4 regions of the Desulfosporosinus meridiei DSM 13257 genome follow, and region 1 is predicted to be linked to each of the others. Evidence: riboswitches for the same ligand, from Rfam matches in the RefSeq annotation. Region 1 holds a riboswitch; each other region holds the start of a gene.
The links. A riboswitch is a leader RNA that binds a small molecule or an ion and turns the genes downstream of it on or off. The one in region 1 is predicted to bind cobalamin.

Region 1 (3,464 bases):
GCTTTGGCCAACAGCCAGAGGAGCAGACCAATGATCAACCCCACTAGGGGATAGAAGCGATAGCTTCGTGTGAATTCTTCTGTTGTGATGTCTTGGGGAACAGGTAAAGGGATGCGAGTGAAAAAAGTCAGAGCAATCAGAAGCCCGCGCATTTATAATCACTCCTTGTGCAGAGAAGCAAGCAGCTTCTCGCCGGAGGTTTTCAAATCCATAGGTAAACCGGCGATAACCATATACACATGGTCAGCACTTCTGGCCAATATCTGATTGCTTCGTCCGGCTAAATCCCTGTAGGCCCGAGCTAAGGGGTTTTCGGGGACTATCCCTTGTCCTACTTCGTTGCTGACAAAGATGACCTTCGGTTTAATCTCTTGAGCAAGACCTGCAACTTCTTTAACCGCAGCCAAGACTTTCGGCTCTACATGGTTATAAAGATGGGAGTGATCTGGGGAATCGGGAGTTGATTCTGATTCATATGCTTCCTGACTTGAGTGTTCGGCTTGTCCGGCTAGGAGCATATTTGTAAGCCAAAGAGTGACACAATCAAGAAGGATGACTCCCTCCTCATCTTTAAGTTGAGTTAAGGTTTGCCCAATTTCCAAGGGCTCTTCGATGAGCCGCCAAGAGGAGGGACGCTGCTGTTGGTGTTTTTTAACCCGAATAGCCATTTCCCCATCCCAGATTTGGGCTGTTGCAATGTAAATGACCGGACGATTGTCCTGAGCAGCAAGAAGTTCTGCAAAAGAGCTCTTGCCGCTCCGAGCACCACCTGTGATGAGTGTAAACTGAGACATAGGTTCATCGACTCCCCGTAGTTAATATTAGCTGGATTTTTCGCTAACTCCCGCATCGGCGAAGGTAGCCATTTCCTCGATGATACGAAGAGCTGCTTCTACGAAATAAAAGGTCAAGGCTGCACCTGTTCCTTCGCCAAGCCTCATATTAAGGTTGAGCACAGGATCGAGGCCCAGACCGGCCAAAGCTTTACGGTGGCCTATTTCCATTGAACCGTGAGAAGGGATCATATAAGCAATGGATTGTGGAGCAAGTTTAGCCGCAATGAGTGCCCCAGCAGTGGAGATAAAGCCATCAATGACAATGGGAACATGGCTGGCAGCAGCTTGCAGGATGGAACCGGCAATTGCGGCGATTTCTAAGCCCCCGACTTTGCTAAGAACATCTAGAGCATCCGAGGTGTCCGGCTGATTGACCTCAATGGCTTTTTCAATAGCCCGGCGTTTTCTTATGATTCCCTCATCGTCAATGCCTGTCCCCCGTCCGACAACTTCTTCGATAGGAGAATTAGTTAATAAAGCAACAATGGCAGAACTGGGGGTAGTATTGCCAATTCCCAGTTCCCCGGTGGCAAAGAGGTTATAGCCTTCACGAATCTTTTCCTCCGCCACTGAGGCACCGGCCAGGAGAGCTTGCAAAGCTTCATAACGTGACATAGCCGGACCTTTAGTCATGTTTTTGGTGCCATTGGCTACGCGTTTTTGAATAAGTTGTCCCTCTATCGGGAAGGCAATACCTACATCTGTTAAAAAGACCTCGGCATTTGCCTGCCGCGCTAAGACATTGATGGCTGCGCCGCCATTCATAATGTTATAGGCCATCTGAGGAGTTACTTCTTGGGGAAAGGCACTTACTCCTTCTTCAACGACACCGTGATCTCCTGCCATTGTGAGAACGGCTTTCTTTTGAATTATCGGCTTGGAGGTTCGTTGAATCCCACCAAGTTGCTTGGCAATATGTTCTAACTGGCCCAGACTTCCTTGGGGCTTTGTGAGAGAATCTAAACGCCCTTGAATTTGATCCATTGCTTCTTGGTCCAGACCTTTGATGTCCGAAATTAGTTTTTGTAATTGAGTGTAGAGTTGTTCTTCGGTGAAGCTTTCCATATAATTTCCTCCCCCTATTTTATAATAATTTTCAAAATAGAAAAGTCCCGACCACAAATAAACTGTAGTCGGGACTTTACCGTCATCACCGCTGCTTCCCATAAAATAATGAAAAGACATAAACATCTTTAGGCAGGTCTCCTGGCTATCGATTCATCGCTTTGCTCGTCAACCTTCCCGGAAAAACCAGTGGTTCACGAAGCTCATCGAATACAGTGGTGGGTCCGCGTCGGATTTGTTATAGTATAACTTACCGAACTTCCCTATTCTCCCTTAGGGGCACCTAAAATGTAGGGTATTAATTTATTTTAGAATAGCACAACTTTTTTTGAATCTCAAGGAAAATATTAGAGAATTCTTTGACACAGATTTTTACAAGAGAGTTTCCTTCGTATATAATGGTAGGTATTAGTAAGCACGTACTTTTTCAATTTTTATAGACTGTTTTATAGAAAATAGACTGTTATTGGACGAATAGGAGGAACCGGTGTGTTTGAAAGTGATATCCTAGTAGCTGGAGCGGATCCTGGATTTGGAGCGATTAAACTAGATACAGGTGAAACAAAGGTTTTATTTCCCGCTGTCATTTGTAAAGGCAATGAACGAATTTTTTCAACATTAGGTAATACCTTAATTGGTAAGGGGTCTGATTTACAAACTCAAATAGCATCCTTGGACGTGATTGTTAAGAATAACTCCACGGGTGTAGAGAAGCATTATTTTATGGGGAGTTTAGCGGAAAGCTTAAATCCCAACGAAGCCCATTATTGTTGGGACGAGGACAAATCCTCGGATGAAGAAGCTACTGCCTTATTGGTGGTCGCTTTAGCCCTTGCTCAAAAGAGTCCCAAAGCGAATGTCTACCTGGGAACCGGCGTTCCTGTTAAATACTATGCATCCCTAAAGGACAAATATGAAGCTGAGTTGAAAGGCTCTTTTTCAGTCATGTTCCGTTCCGGGCCCTTGGAAGGAATGACCCGTCAGCTCAACATTTTGCGCTCTCGTGTACTTCCCCAAAGTTATGGCGTTTTTATTAAGGAAACTCTTAATGATTACGGAATCCCAACTAGTCCTAAGTTGTTTAGCGGGTACGTTGTGGTCATTGATCCGGGGTTTAGAACTACGGATATTGCTACTTTCTATGATGGAGTTATGCTCGATCCTCCGAACTCCTTTAGTATTGAAAAAGGGTTAAAGTGGGCTTATATTGGTGTGGCTGAAAAGCTCAAAGAACTGACCAGCAGTCATGCTAATCCCCTTGAAACAGATGATAAAGAGCTGGATAAAATTTTCAGGGTTAATGGCGGCCTGTATCCCTGGAATAATGGAACCATCAATCTTAATCCGATTATGAAGAGTATGCTGACCCAGTTGGGAACGGATATTACTCGCGAAGTGAAAAAGGCATTAAAACCGATGCTCGGTAAAATGCATACTGTAATTGTTGCCGGAAAAGTCGGTGAAATGGTTTATGAATATATTCAGATGGAAAATAAAAATCTAATCGAAGATCCTCAATTTGGCAATGCTACAGGCTTTCGGATTATGGCTGCCACTTTGGTC
Region 2 (3,464 bases), 980 kb from region 1:
ATTACGCCGTCACTAGATGAGATGTCGAATGTGGCAGAGGAAATGGAGCGGCAAGGGTTTAATATTCCCCTGATGATTGGCGGAGCAACAACTTCTAAGACTCACACAGCCTTAAAGATTGCACCCAAGTATTCAAAGGGAGTCGTGTATAGCGTCGACGCTTCAAAGGCTGTAGAAGTTGCCAAAAAGCTGGTGGATAGGAATCAGCGAGATGGCTATTTGACCCAATTAGGGGAAGAATACCAAGCTATACGAGAAAACTATGGGAAAATTGAACGCAAGATGGTACCCCTGGAAGAAGCTCGAGCAAAGAAATTTAAACTGGATTGGACTAAGGAGCATATAACGATTCCTAACTTGATTGGAATCAAACATTTAGAGAATTTCCCGATCAGGGAGCTAAGAAACTATATTGATTGGTCGTATTTCTTTGTTGCCTGGAATATGGGAATGGCGTATCCGAAAATTATGAAGGATCCTAAATACGGCGAGGAAGCTAAAAAACTTTTTGAGGATGCTAATCAAATGTTAGATTTAGTAGAGCAGGAAGGCATACTGACAGCCAATGCCGTTTTGGGTATTTTTCCAGCAAACTCTCTAGGTGATGACCTTGAACTTTACCATAATGGCAGGGTCACAACCTTCAATATGTTAAGGCAACAAGCGGTTTCCAAGGAGAATGTCTATCGATCCCTTGCCGATTATATAGCTCCTAAGGAGAGCGGGATAACGGATTATTTAGGTGGATTTATTGTGACGACAGGAATAGGCGCTAAGCAGTATGCAGAGAAACTCAAAGAACAAGGGGACGACTACGGAGCCATCATGGTCAAACTTCTGGCCGATCGGTTAGCAGAAGCTTTCGCAGAGTTATTACATCTTCAAGTGCGAAAGGATTATTGGGGATACTCTCCTGATGAAAGTACAAAATCTATAGCAGCGTTAACAGAATCATTTAGGGGGATCAGGCCGGCCTTTGGATATCCTTGTCTCAGGGATCATGCTGAGAAAACAAAGCTTTTCCAACTTTTAGAGGGAGAACGGCATACGGGTGTCACGTTAACAGAACATTATATGATGGACCCGGTTGCTAGTGTGTGTGGGTTGTATTTCGCTTCTGAGGAGGCCGACTATTTTGATATCAACAGGGTCGATAAGGAGCAATTGGATGATTATGCAAGGCGTAATCAGAAAGGTCTTAAAGAGATCGAGAAGATGTTAGGTACTATTTTGAGATAAAATAAAGAATAAGGAAGAGAAGGTCTGTATCAAAATTTAGTTTATAGTTTGATACAGACCTTTACGCTACAGGTAATCATCTTCGATATAAAAAAGTGTGCTCCTCTATCATATGCTTGTTTGGTGTGCATTGATCAAAAAAGAAAATAATGCTAAAATTCCGAAAAGGCTATTGAAAAAGAAAAAAGGTTATGCTAACCTGTAAAAAACGCAAGTACAAGTAATTTTCTATATATCAAAGTAATTGAATAATTAGGAATAAGTGATTTTTTCTCTGAGGGGAAGAAATTGAAAAGGGAAGTCAGTGGAAGCTGACGCGGTGCCCGCCACTGTAAGAGGGAGTCAACTTACATAATGTCACTGGGGAACTATCTCTTGGGAAGACGTAAGCTGATGATGAACTTAAGCCAGGAAACCTGCTTATTTCCAGGTCAGAACTGCCTACGGGAATGTTAGGGGGTGTTTGAGTGTATTTGGGAGTACTTTTATTGTCAGATACCAGCTAAACCTTTTACCTTAGATGGGGTAAAGGGTTTTTGTTTTTTATCATTAGCCAAGATAGCTCTAGTTGCACTTTGCTGGTCGCAGTTTTAAGGATATCACATAGATGGATCTACTATACGAGGGGAGTAGCCATCTTGTGCATTCAAATAAAAATTTGGGGGTAAATGAATGAAAAGAAAAATATTTCGATTTTTCATTACCGTGGTCACCATGACCACAATGTTAGTCGGTTGTGCAGCCAGCCCAACCGCAACGGTTCCAGCAAATAAACCAAGCAGCGTCATCATCGCAATTCAGCAAGATGCCGAACCTGCAGCAGGTTTTGACCCGATCACAGGTTGGGGATCAAGTCAGAACGATCCATTAATTCAAAGTATCCTGGTAAATGTCCAAGATGACGTTTCTATTGCGTGCGACCTTGCTACAGAATATTCCGTCTCTGATGATGGATTGGTCTGGACATTTAAGATACGTCCCGATGTGAAATTCACTGACGGCGTCGCACTCACAGCAAAGGACGTTGCCTTTACTTTTAATACCGCTAAGAAAACCGTATCCTCGCGAGACCTTTCTATGTTTGAAAAGGCTGAGGCTATTGATGACACTACGGTGAAATTAACCCTAAATAAACCCTATTCACCATTCATATATATTGTGGCGTGTCTGGGTATTGTGCCTGAACACGCATACAATTCTGCCTACGGAACAAATCCTATCGGCTCCGGACCTTTTATGCTCAAACAGTGGGATAAAGGCGAGCAGGTAATTTTTGAAGCTAACCCTGACTATTATGGCAAAGTATCAAAAATGAAGCAGTTGACAGTTGTGTTTATGACCGAGGAAGCGGCGTACGCAGCAGCTAAGGCTGGACAGGTAGACATTGCTTATTCCAGTGCTTCTTTCACGAAAACTCCGATTCCGGGATATGAAATCGTAGATTTCACAACCACTGATCACAGAGAGTTGAATTTGCCGGTGATACCTGCGGGAAATATGGTTAAAACAATAAACGGTGACAAAGAAGTTAAAGGGGGTAACGATGTTACCAGCAATCTGGCGGTGCGCCAAGCTATGTCCTATGCCATAGACAGACAAAAAATAGCAGATATTGTTTTTAATGGCTACGCAACTCCGGCGTACAGCGCCAGCCCGGGCCTGCCCTGGGAGAATGAGGCTGTTAAAGTAGAGTATAATCCTGAAAAGGCAAAATCTATCATGGAGGCCGATGGCTGGGTCAAGAATAAGGACGGCATATATGAAAAGAATGGTCTTGTTGCCGAAGTCACAGTAACCTGCATGGCTGAAGCCACTCGCCAAAGTATTCTAATGGCTGTTAAAGAAATGTTGGATAAGTTTGGAATCAGAATTAATATTAAAGGTGGCATGCCATGGGAAGAAATCGATCCATTGACCTATTCCGCCCCTAATTTGATTGGCGGAGGAGCATATTCACCTATAAGCGACATCGGCAGATTTTATACCGGCAAGAACCGTGCTGTCTATTCAAACAAAGCTGTAGATAAGCACATGAACGACGGTCTGGCGGCTAAAACCGTTGAAGAAACTTATAAGAATTTTAAGCTTGCAGCCTGGGATGGCACCACTGGCTATGCTACTATCGGCGATTGCCCCTTCGTCTTTATAGTTACAGTAGATGCAATCTATTTTGCTAAAGAAGGATTAAATGTCGTAAAAGAACAAATTATCCCTCATGATACCGG
Region 3 (3,464 bases), 1.1 Mb from region 1:
AGCCGATATGTAACAAGCTCAAAAAAGAGTTTTAATGATGTAGTAAAATAAACAATTTATAGTTAAGGAGTGAAACACATGGAGAGCCTTACTTTAACCATCGACGGACGAAAAGTCAGTGTCCCGAAAGGTACAACTGTACTTGAGGCCTGTCGCCTGAATAATATTCCAATTCCTACCTTGTGTCATGACCCAGCGCTTACTCCCTCCGGCGCTTGCCGCTTATGTGTTGTTCAAATCGAAGGAATGCGTAATCTTTCTCCATCTTGTGCTATTCAAGCAGCTGAAGGCATGAAGGTAGAAACGCAGAATCCAAAAGTTAGGAATGCACGTAAAACAATTCTTAATCTGTTGGTCGCCAATCATCCCTTAGACTGCATGACCTGTCAAAAGCTGGGGGAATGTTCATTGGCAGACTATGCCTATGAATATGGTGTAAACGGAAAAGTTTACAATGGGGAAAAACGCCGGCTTCCCATTGATGATACAAACCCATATATCTTAAGAGATCTCAACAAATGCATATTATGCGGAAAATGTGTTGCTACTTGTGAGGAAGTAGCGGAACGCAGTGTAATTAGTTTTGCAAATCGTGGATTTGAGACTAAGATTTCAACTTTTATGGACACCGACTTAAAGGATTCGGCTTGTGTTTATTGCAATAGATGCGTAGCAATCTGTCCAGTGGGAGCTCTTGTGGATAAGAGTATGGTAGGTAAAGGCAGAGTGTGGGAGTTTACGACAGAAGAAGTAACCTGTACATTTTGCGATTACGGCTGTAAATTTGTTATTAACTCAAAACATGGCAAAGTTGTTGGGGTTATAGCAAAATCGGCTGCCAATGGCCGACCGCTTTGTCTTAAAGGGCGTATGGGCGCTGATTTTAGTTATAACCCTCACCGGACGGAGTTGCCTTTCATCAATCAAGATGGTGAGTTTATTCAAGTTAGCTGGGCGGAGTTTCTAGGTTTAGGCAATATACTAGAAAAGATAAATATGCTGGAAAAATAGGCCTTTACTAAGTGGTTTCTGTCTTGCTTGTAGCAGACACTTGACCGAGGGTCGCCTTTATGATAAGTTTAGTTTGCCAATTTATATAGATAAGCAAGAGATTTTTCTTACTGAAAAATTGTAACAGGGAAGTCGGTTGAAATCCGACGCGGTCCCGCCACTGTAATGGGGAGTTACTGCCACATCCACTGAGGAAACTTGAGAAGGAGGCAGTTTACGAGGAACCTGAGCCAGGAGACCTGATTGCTTATGCTTTACTCACGGAAGATGGGTGGAGGGACTTGCTGTTTAGCCCTTCATTTCTGGAGGGCTTCATTTATTACAGGGAGCTGCTCTACCAATGCAATTAGAGAGCGGAGGAATGTACTGCATAATTGCCGTAGGGTCAGATAGACAATTAAAAACTAATAGATTTAGGTACTAAAGTTTGAGAACTTTGGTTTAAAAGGGAAGCAGGTGTAATTCCTGCATGGTCCCGCCGCTGTGATGGGGAAATGGTTCAGTTATGCCACTGGTTAAGACTGGGAAGGTGTGAATCATTGATGACCTGAAGTCAGAAGACCTGCCTAAAGCTCTATGCCACAAATCCACGAGCGATGGAGGAGGTTTTATTTGTGCTGAGCAATATTTTTCAGCGTTTAGCCTCTCGACTATCGGTTGAGAGGTTTTTTATTGTCGAATCTTTTAGTGAGTACAGTAGATAAGAACCACTGGAGGAGGGAGTTCTTATGCAACTACTTCAAGTTCCTGGATTGGAGGAAAGTGATCCGAAGGAATCGGAAAAATTCAGTATATCTATGTTTGACAGGTATTCACAATACCTTATTGATCTTACGTTTCGGCAAAGGAGGGAAAAGAAGATAAATCAAGTAAATATTATTGGGTATACCCCTCTAAGTCTGGGCGAAGAATCCCATTTTTTCGAAATCATTGACGAACTGGGTAAACTAGGTTTGGAAATCAATTGCTCGCCCTTAGAGAAAATTGGCTTGGAGACCTATAGAAAAATGTCCTCAGCAGCCTTAAACCTTGTCGTATCCCATGAGGGGCTAGGTCTTGCTCGGTATATGGAAATAGAATATTCGATACCTTATAGTTTGAATGTACCGGTAGGTTTATGGGGTATGCGGCAGTTGTTTAAAGTTTTGGGTGAGATCCCAGGCCTTCCGCAAAGCTTAACAAGTCAGGAAAGATATGCCCCCACCAGGAAGCCACAGTCTGGACAAAGCGCCGTCGTGATAGGTGAACCCCTCTTTGCTTCTTGCATGGCTGCTTGTCTGCTTAATGACTTTGGGCTTAACTATGTTAAAACAGCCAGCCTGATAAAAATGGATAGGCGAATGGAGAAAGTTTATCAGGAAAAGTCGCTTTCCCATGTCCACTTGTTTGAAGACAAGGAAGCCCTTGCCCGGTGGATCGAAATAATACGGCCGGATATCATTGTTGGTGACCCGCTTTATCAGAGACTCCTGGGCCCAGGCTCTGCCCAATATGTGTCTATTCCACAAGTAGGCTTGAGCGGATCTATCTATACTGGGATGGATTACGAGTATATCGGAAAAAGAGGCTATGACTATTTAGCTTCTTTTATCGCAGGATAACTTTTAATATTGGAGGAGCGTACCTTACAAGGGCGAGAATATCAAATTCTTTGTTGTATTGGGGTACCACTCCGCCTTGTAGAAGTAGAGTCTCATGATTGGACAAGTTTTAAGTACTAAGTCAAAAGAAGGGAGACAAAAGCATGGAACAAGGACTTATCCATATTTATACCGGTGCTGGAAAGGGTAAGACCACGGCAGCAATTGGGTTAGGAATCAGAGCCTATGGGCAGGGACTTAAGGTTAATATGGTTCAATTTTTAAAAGGATGGGATACCGGAGAAATGAAAGTTATCGCCGCCTTAGAACCCCACTTTCAAATCTTTCGTTACAAAGAAAATGACAAATTTGTTTGGGAAATGAGCGATGAAGAAACAGGTAGTTTGAAAAGAGAAATGCGGGTTTGTCTGAATTATGCTATTGAGGCAATCATGAGCGAGGAGTGGGACATGGTCATCCTGGATGAGATTATGGCTGCTGTGAATTATCGTTTTCTACCGCTGGCGGAAGTAGTTGAGGCAGTAAAGAACAAACCTAAAAAACTCGAACTGATTTTGACAGGGAGAGATGCTCCAGTAAAGTTAATCGAATTAGCGGATTATGTCTCAGAAATAACCTCTCTCAAACATCCCATGGAAAAGGGCATAATGGCGCGAGTGGGAATTGAATATTAAAATTTGTCTGTGCCTAATAAAGATCGTGGGGCGGTAAAAAGCTTGTTTTTCAAGCTCTTTAGCGCCCCACTTTAATCAAAGCCGTTAAAAACATTAGAGGTTACGCCTCGATTTTTACAAGAGTCGGATTTGCTGTCCGCAGTATTTTTCTATATTATCAAATAGAATGCGATCTTTA
Region 4 (3,464 bases), 910 kb from region 1:
TTGCCGAGGAAGTTTGGAAGTAAGAGGGGTAGAGTATACAGACATCAGTTGCAGCAACAAGGGCTGAAGCTTCGTACTATGTAATCTAAAAAGCCGTCACTGGGTGTGGCGGCTTTTTTAAAACGGTCAGAGGTACTAATCGTATAATTACATAGTTTCCTTCTATATAATAATGAAGCTGTTTCTAGCTGACCTGCCGCTTGCAATCCAAACCAGCGTCACTTATGGCACTGGTTTTATTTTCTGGAAGACGTAAGCAGATGATGATCTTGAGCTAGGAGACCTACTTAAGCCAACGATCCGATAACCTAGGGATGATAGGAGGTGTTTTGACCTTTGTTTTTGGGATTACTGTAGTACCTAAAAATGGTTAAGCTTTTTACGCTTCAATGTGGTAAAAAGCTTTTTTATTTCGGTTTTACTATCAATGGCTTCGGATTCCTGGGCAAGTTTGTTTGCCGCGGGCAGAAGCGGGTGCAGCTGCGTCAGGAATCGACAGTTTTATAACGACGGGATTCTCTCTATTTAGTCAAAATATTCTGTTGACTCAAGCTGTTAATTGGTATAATGTAGGTGATAATCAAGAGTCGAAAATTTAACTCAACTTAATATGTTGAATATGGTTGCTTAAAGCATCAAAATGGGAACACTGGTGAAAATCCAGGACAGCCCCGCTACTGTATGAATGACGAATCCCTTATAAGAATCCACTGGGTAAGCCCGGGAAGGCAAGGGAGGAGGATGATTTCGAGTCAGGAGACCTGCCATGTTCAAAAGTCACAACTCTTTCGGGGGAAGGTAAGTGTGGTAAATTAGAGTAATAGATGCGGACATCTTACTTTAGCGTGTCATGTTTGCGAAGGGCCGAAAGAATCGGCTCTTTTTTTGTGCTCAGAAAGTACGGTTTGCAGTGTCTTCTGGCGCTATAAGATTGAGGTGAGGCGAATAACAAATTAAGCAAGGGACAAGCTCTAAAAACTGAATAGCTGATTAGGGTTGCTGAAAAGCATTAATAAGGAATCCGGTGCGAAGCCGGAACAGCCCCGCTACTGTATGAAGGACGAATCCCTTATAAGAATCCACTGGGTAAGCCCGGGAAGGCAAGGGAGGAGGATGACTTCGAGTCAGGAGACCTGCCCTGATCAGGATCATAAGTCTTTCGGGGGGAAGCAAGTGGATCAACTTAGCTGTGGATGACAAGAACTAGGAGCAGGCTTTAGGCTACCTATTTTTATCGTCATCTTTACAGTGTGGTCACATTATCCCAGAACCGAAAACATCGGTTCTTTTTTATTGAGGCGGAAATTTCAGAGGGAAGAAAACAAATTAATTCGAAGGGGGATAGCCATGTTAAAAATCAAACAAAAGTTTCTTGGTTTAGCAATGACTTTAACCTTGGGCCTGACCTTCTTTGTCGCTCCGGCACCGGCTGAGGCAGCTATGGATACTCTAACCTTTGCCGATTCCGAGCATTTTAACATCTTAGGTGAGATCGATGACGAAGTCACGAACATCCAGGTCGTCGGCTTAGACGGCACTACCGGGATGACGGAAGAAATCGCCGATCCGGAAAACATTCAGTGGACCACCTCAGACTCTTCCGTGGTTAAGTTCCTGGACGGGACAACGGAAGTCGCCACCATCGACGACACAGATACCGTCAAAATCAAATTGCTGGACGAAGGCCGGGCCTATATCACGGTTCACTACGACGCCATGGAAATCAGCGCCTACGTGGTAGTGGAGTCGGACAGTGCCGCGACGCCCAGCATATCCGGTATTTCCGTTCAAGTGGATGCCCCCGGCACGGCAAATGACCTTTCTGTCACCAACCAAACCGTGTACCTTACGGACCTGGCTTGGCTGGCCGATCAATACAATACCCTGCAGAAAAATTGCTCGGCCCTGCACGCTTTAGCCATGGCTGGAAACACTCATTATTCCGACCCCGACTGGGCGGAAAATAACCTCACCCTTTTTAACGGCGGCGGCTATGTCTACGGCATCGGCTCCGACTTCGATTCCGGTGTGGAAGGCTGGCAGTACTATGTGGTACACTCCAACAGTTCAATGGATGTTCCCGATTATCCGGCCTCCCGTTATGAGCTGCAATCCGGCGATACCGTAGTCTGGGAGTATAAATGGCTGCATTAATTCACTGAGGCGGAAATTTCAGAGGGCAGAAAACAAATTAATTTAAAGGGGGAAAAAGTGTGTTTAAAACCAAACAAAAAATTCTCGGTTTAGTAATGAGTATGGCCCTGGGGCTGACCTTCTTTGTCGCTCCGGCGCCGGCTGCGGCGGCTACGGATATGCTGACCTTGGCCAATTCCGATCACTTTACCATTTTAGGCGAAGTGGACGACGAAGTATCCAATATCCAGGTTGTCGGTTTAGACGGCACCACCTGGATGACGGAAGAAATCGCCGATCCGGAAAACATCGAGTGGACCACCTCAGACTCTTCCGTGGTTAAGTTCCTCGACGGGACAACGGAGGTCGCCACTATTGACGACACGGATACCGTTAAAATCAAACTGCTGGACGAAGGCCGGGCCTATGTCACGGCTCACTATGACAGCATGGAAATCAGCGCCTACGTGGTAGTGGAAACAGACGGTTCTGCGACGCCCAGCATATCCGGCATTTCTGTTGTCGTAGATGCCCCGGGTACGGCAAATGACTTTACGGCTACCAATCAAACCGTGTACCTTGCCGACCTGAGCTGGCTCACGGATGACAGCAAAACCCTGCAGAAGAATTCCTCTGCTCTCCACGCTTTAGCCATGGCTGGAAACACTAACTATTCCGACCCTGACTGGGCGGAAAATAACCTCACCGTCTTCAGCGGCGGCAGCTATGTCTACGGCATCGGCAGCGACTTTGCCTCCGGCACGGACGGCTGGCAGTACCATGTGGTACACTCCAACAGCACAACGGACGTTCCCGCCTATGCCGCCTCTGTTTATGAGCTGACATCCGGTGATACCGTAGTTTGGGAATACAAAGGCTGGTAAGTTAAGCTCTTTTGCCCTCTGAAATTTTAATATAATTCTGCCGCTCAAGTCAGGAAGGGAATACCCCTTCCTGATTTAGGCGTTTAAAAAATTATCTATAAAAAGTAATTTTGGTTAAAATTACCAATTAACTGGGGGAGATAACATGAAGTTTGCCCACAAAGGGCTGAATTTGTTCTTAGTCCTTCTTTTAATAATCGGCTCCGTCTGCCTGCCGGCAGCCGCGGCCCCTTCCGGTTCGGAAGCAGGGGAGGCGGAGGCTTCTCTGACAAGTCAGAATGCCGGCCGAGTCTTAACAGTAGAGCCCAGCCGGGAAGCTTATCAAAGCGGGGAAACCCTTGTCCTGAAGGCCTATTTTGGTACAGCGGAAAACCCGGCCAACGGGGGGATTCAATGGTACTATGCTTTAGAATCCGGAGAGGAGCAGTCCTTAGAGGAGGACAGTGC

Region 2: linked by a shared signal. The riboswitch ahead of DESMER_RS02455 (ABC transporter substrate-binding protein) and the one ahead of cobT (nicotinate-nucleotide--dimethylbenzimidazole phosphoribosyltransferase) in region 1 are both predicted to bind cobalamin.
Region 3: linked by a shared signal. The riboswitch ahead of DESMER_RS02100 (nitrogenase component 1) and the one ahead of cobT (nicotinate-nucleotide--dimethylbenzimidazole phosphoribosyltransferase) in region 1 are both predicted to bind cobalamin.
Region 4: linked by a shared signal. The riboswitch ahead of DESMER_RS02805 (DUF4430 domain-containing protein) and the one ahead of cobT (nicotinate-nucleotide--dimethylbenzimidazole phosphoribosyltransferase) in region 1 are both predicted to bind cobalamin.

The regions. Positions count from the first base shown of each region.
Region 1 covers NC_018515.1:1,509,833-1,513,296, forward strand. Annotated here, with positions in the region: gene cobS (adenosylcobinamide-GDP ribazoletransferase) at 1-152, opposite strand, end outside; gene cobU (bifunctional adenosylcobinamide kinase/adenosylcobinamide-phosphate guanylyltransferase) at 159-794, opposite strand; gene cobT (nicotinate-nucleotide--dimethylbenzimidazole phosphoribosyltransferase) at 822-1,901, opposite strand; cobalamin riboswitch at 2,016-2,202, opposite strand; gene DESMER_RS06965 (ParM/StbA family protein) at 2,391-3,464, shown strand, end outside.
Region 2 covers NC_018515.1:529,994-533,457, forward strand. Annotated here, with positions in the region: gene metH (methionine synthase) at 1-1,239, shown strand, start outside; cobalamin riboswitch at 1,483-1,677, shown strand; gene DESMER_RS02455 (ABC transporter substrate-binding protein) at 1,912-3,464, shown strand, end outside.
Region 3 covers NC_018515.1:450,306-453,769, forward strand. Annotated here, with positions in the region: gene DESMER_RS02095 (NADH-quinone oxidoreductase subunit G) at 79-1,011, shown strand; cobalamin riboswitch at 1,090-1,272, shown strand; cobalamin riboswitch at 1,410-1,595, shown strand; gene DESMER_RS02100 (nitrogenase component 1) at 1,740-2,612, shown strand; gene cobO (cob(I)yrinic acid a,c-diamide adenosyltransferase) at 2,756-3,286, shown strand.
Region 4 covers NC_018515.1:600,823-604,286, forward strand. Annotated here, with positions in the region: gene DESMER_RS02800 (5-methyltetrahydropteroyltriglutamate--homocysteine S-methyltransferase) at 1-23, shown strand, start outside; cobalamin riboswitch at 604-783, shown strand; cobalamin riboswitch at 977-1,155, shown strand; gene DESMER_RS02805 (DUF4430 domain-containing protein) at 1,348-2,154, shown strand; gene DESMER_RS02810 (hypothetical protein) at 2,214-3,017, shown strand; gene DESMER_RS02815 (outer membrane protein assembly factor BamB family protein) at 3,163-3,464, shown strand, end outside.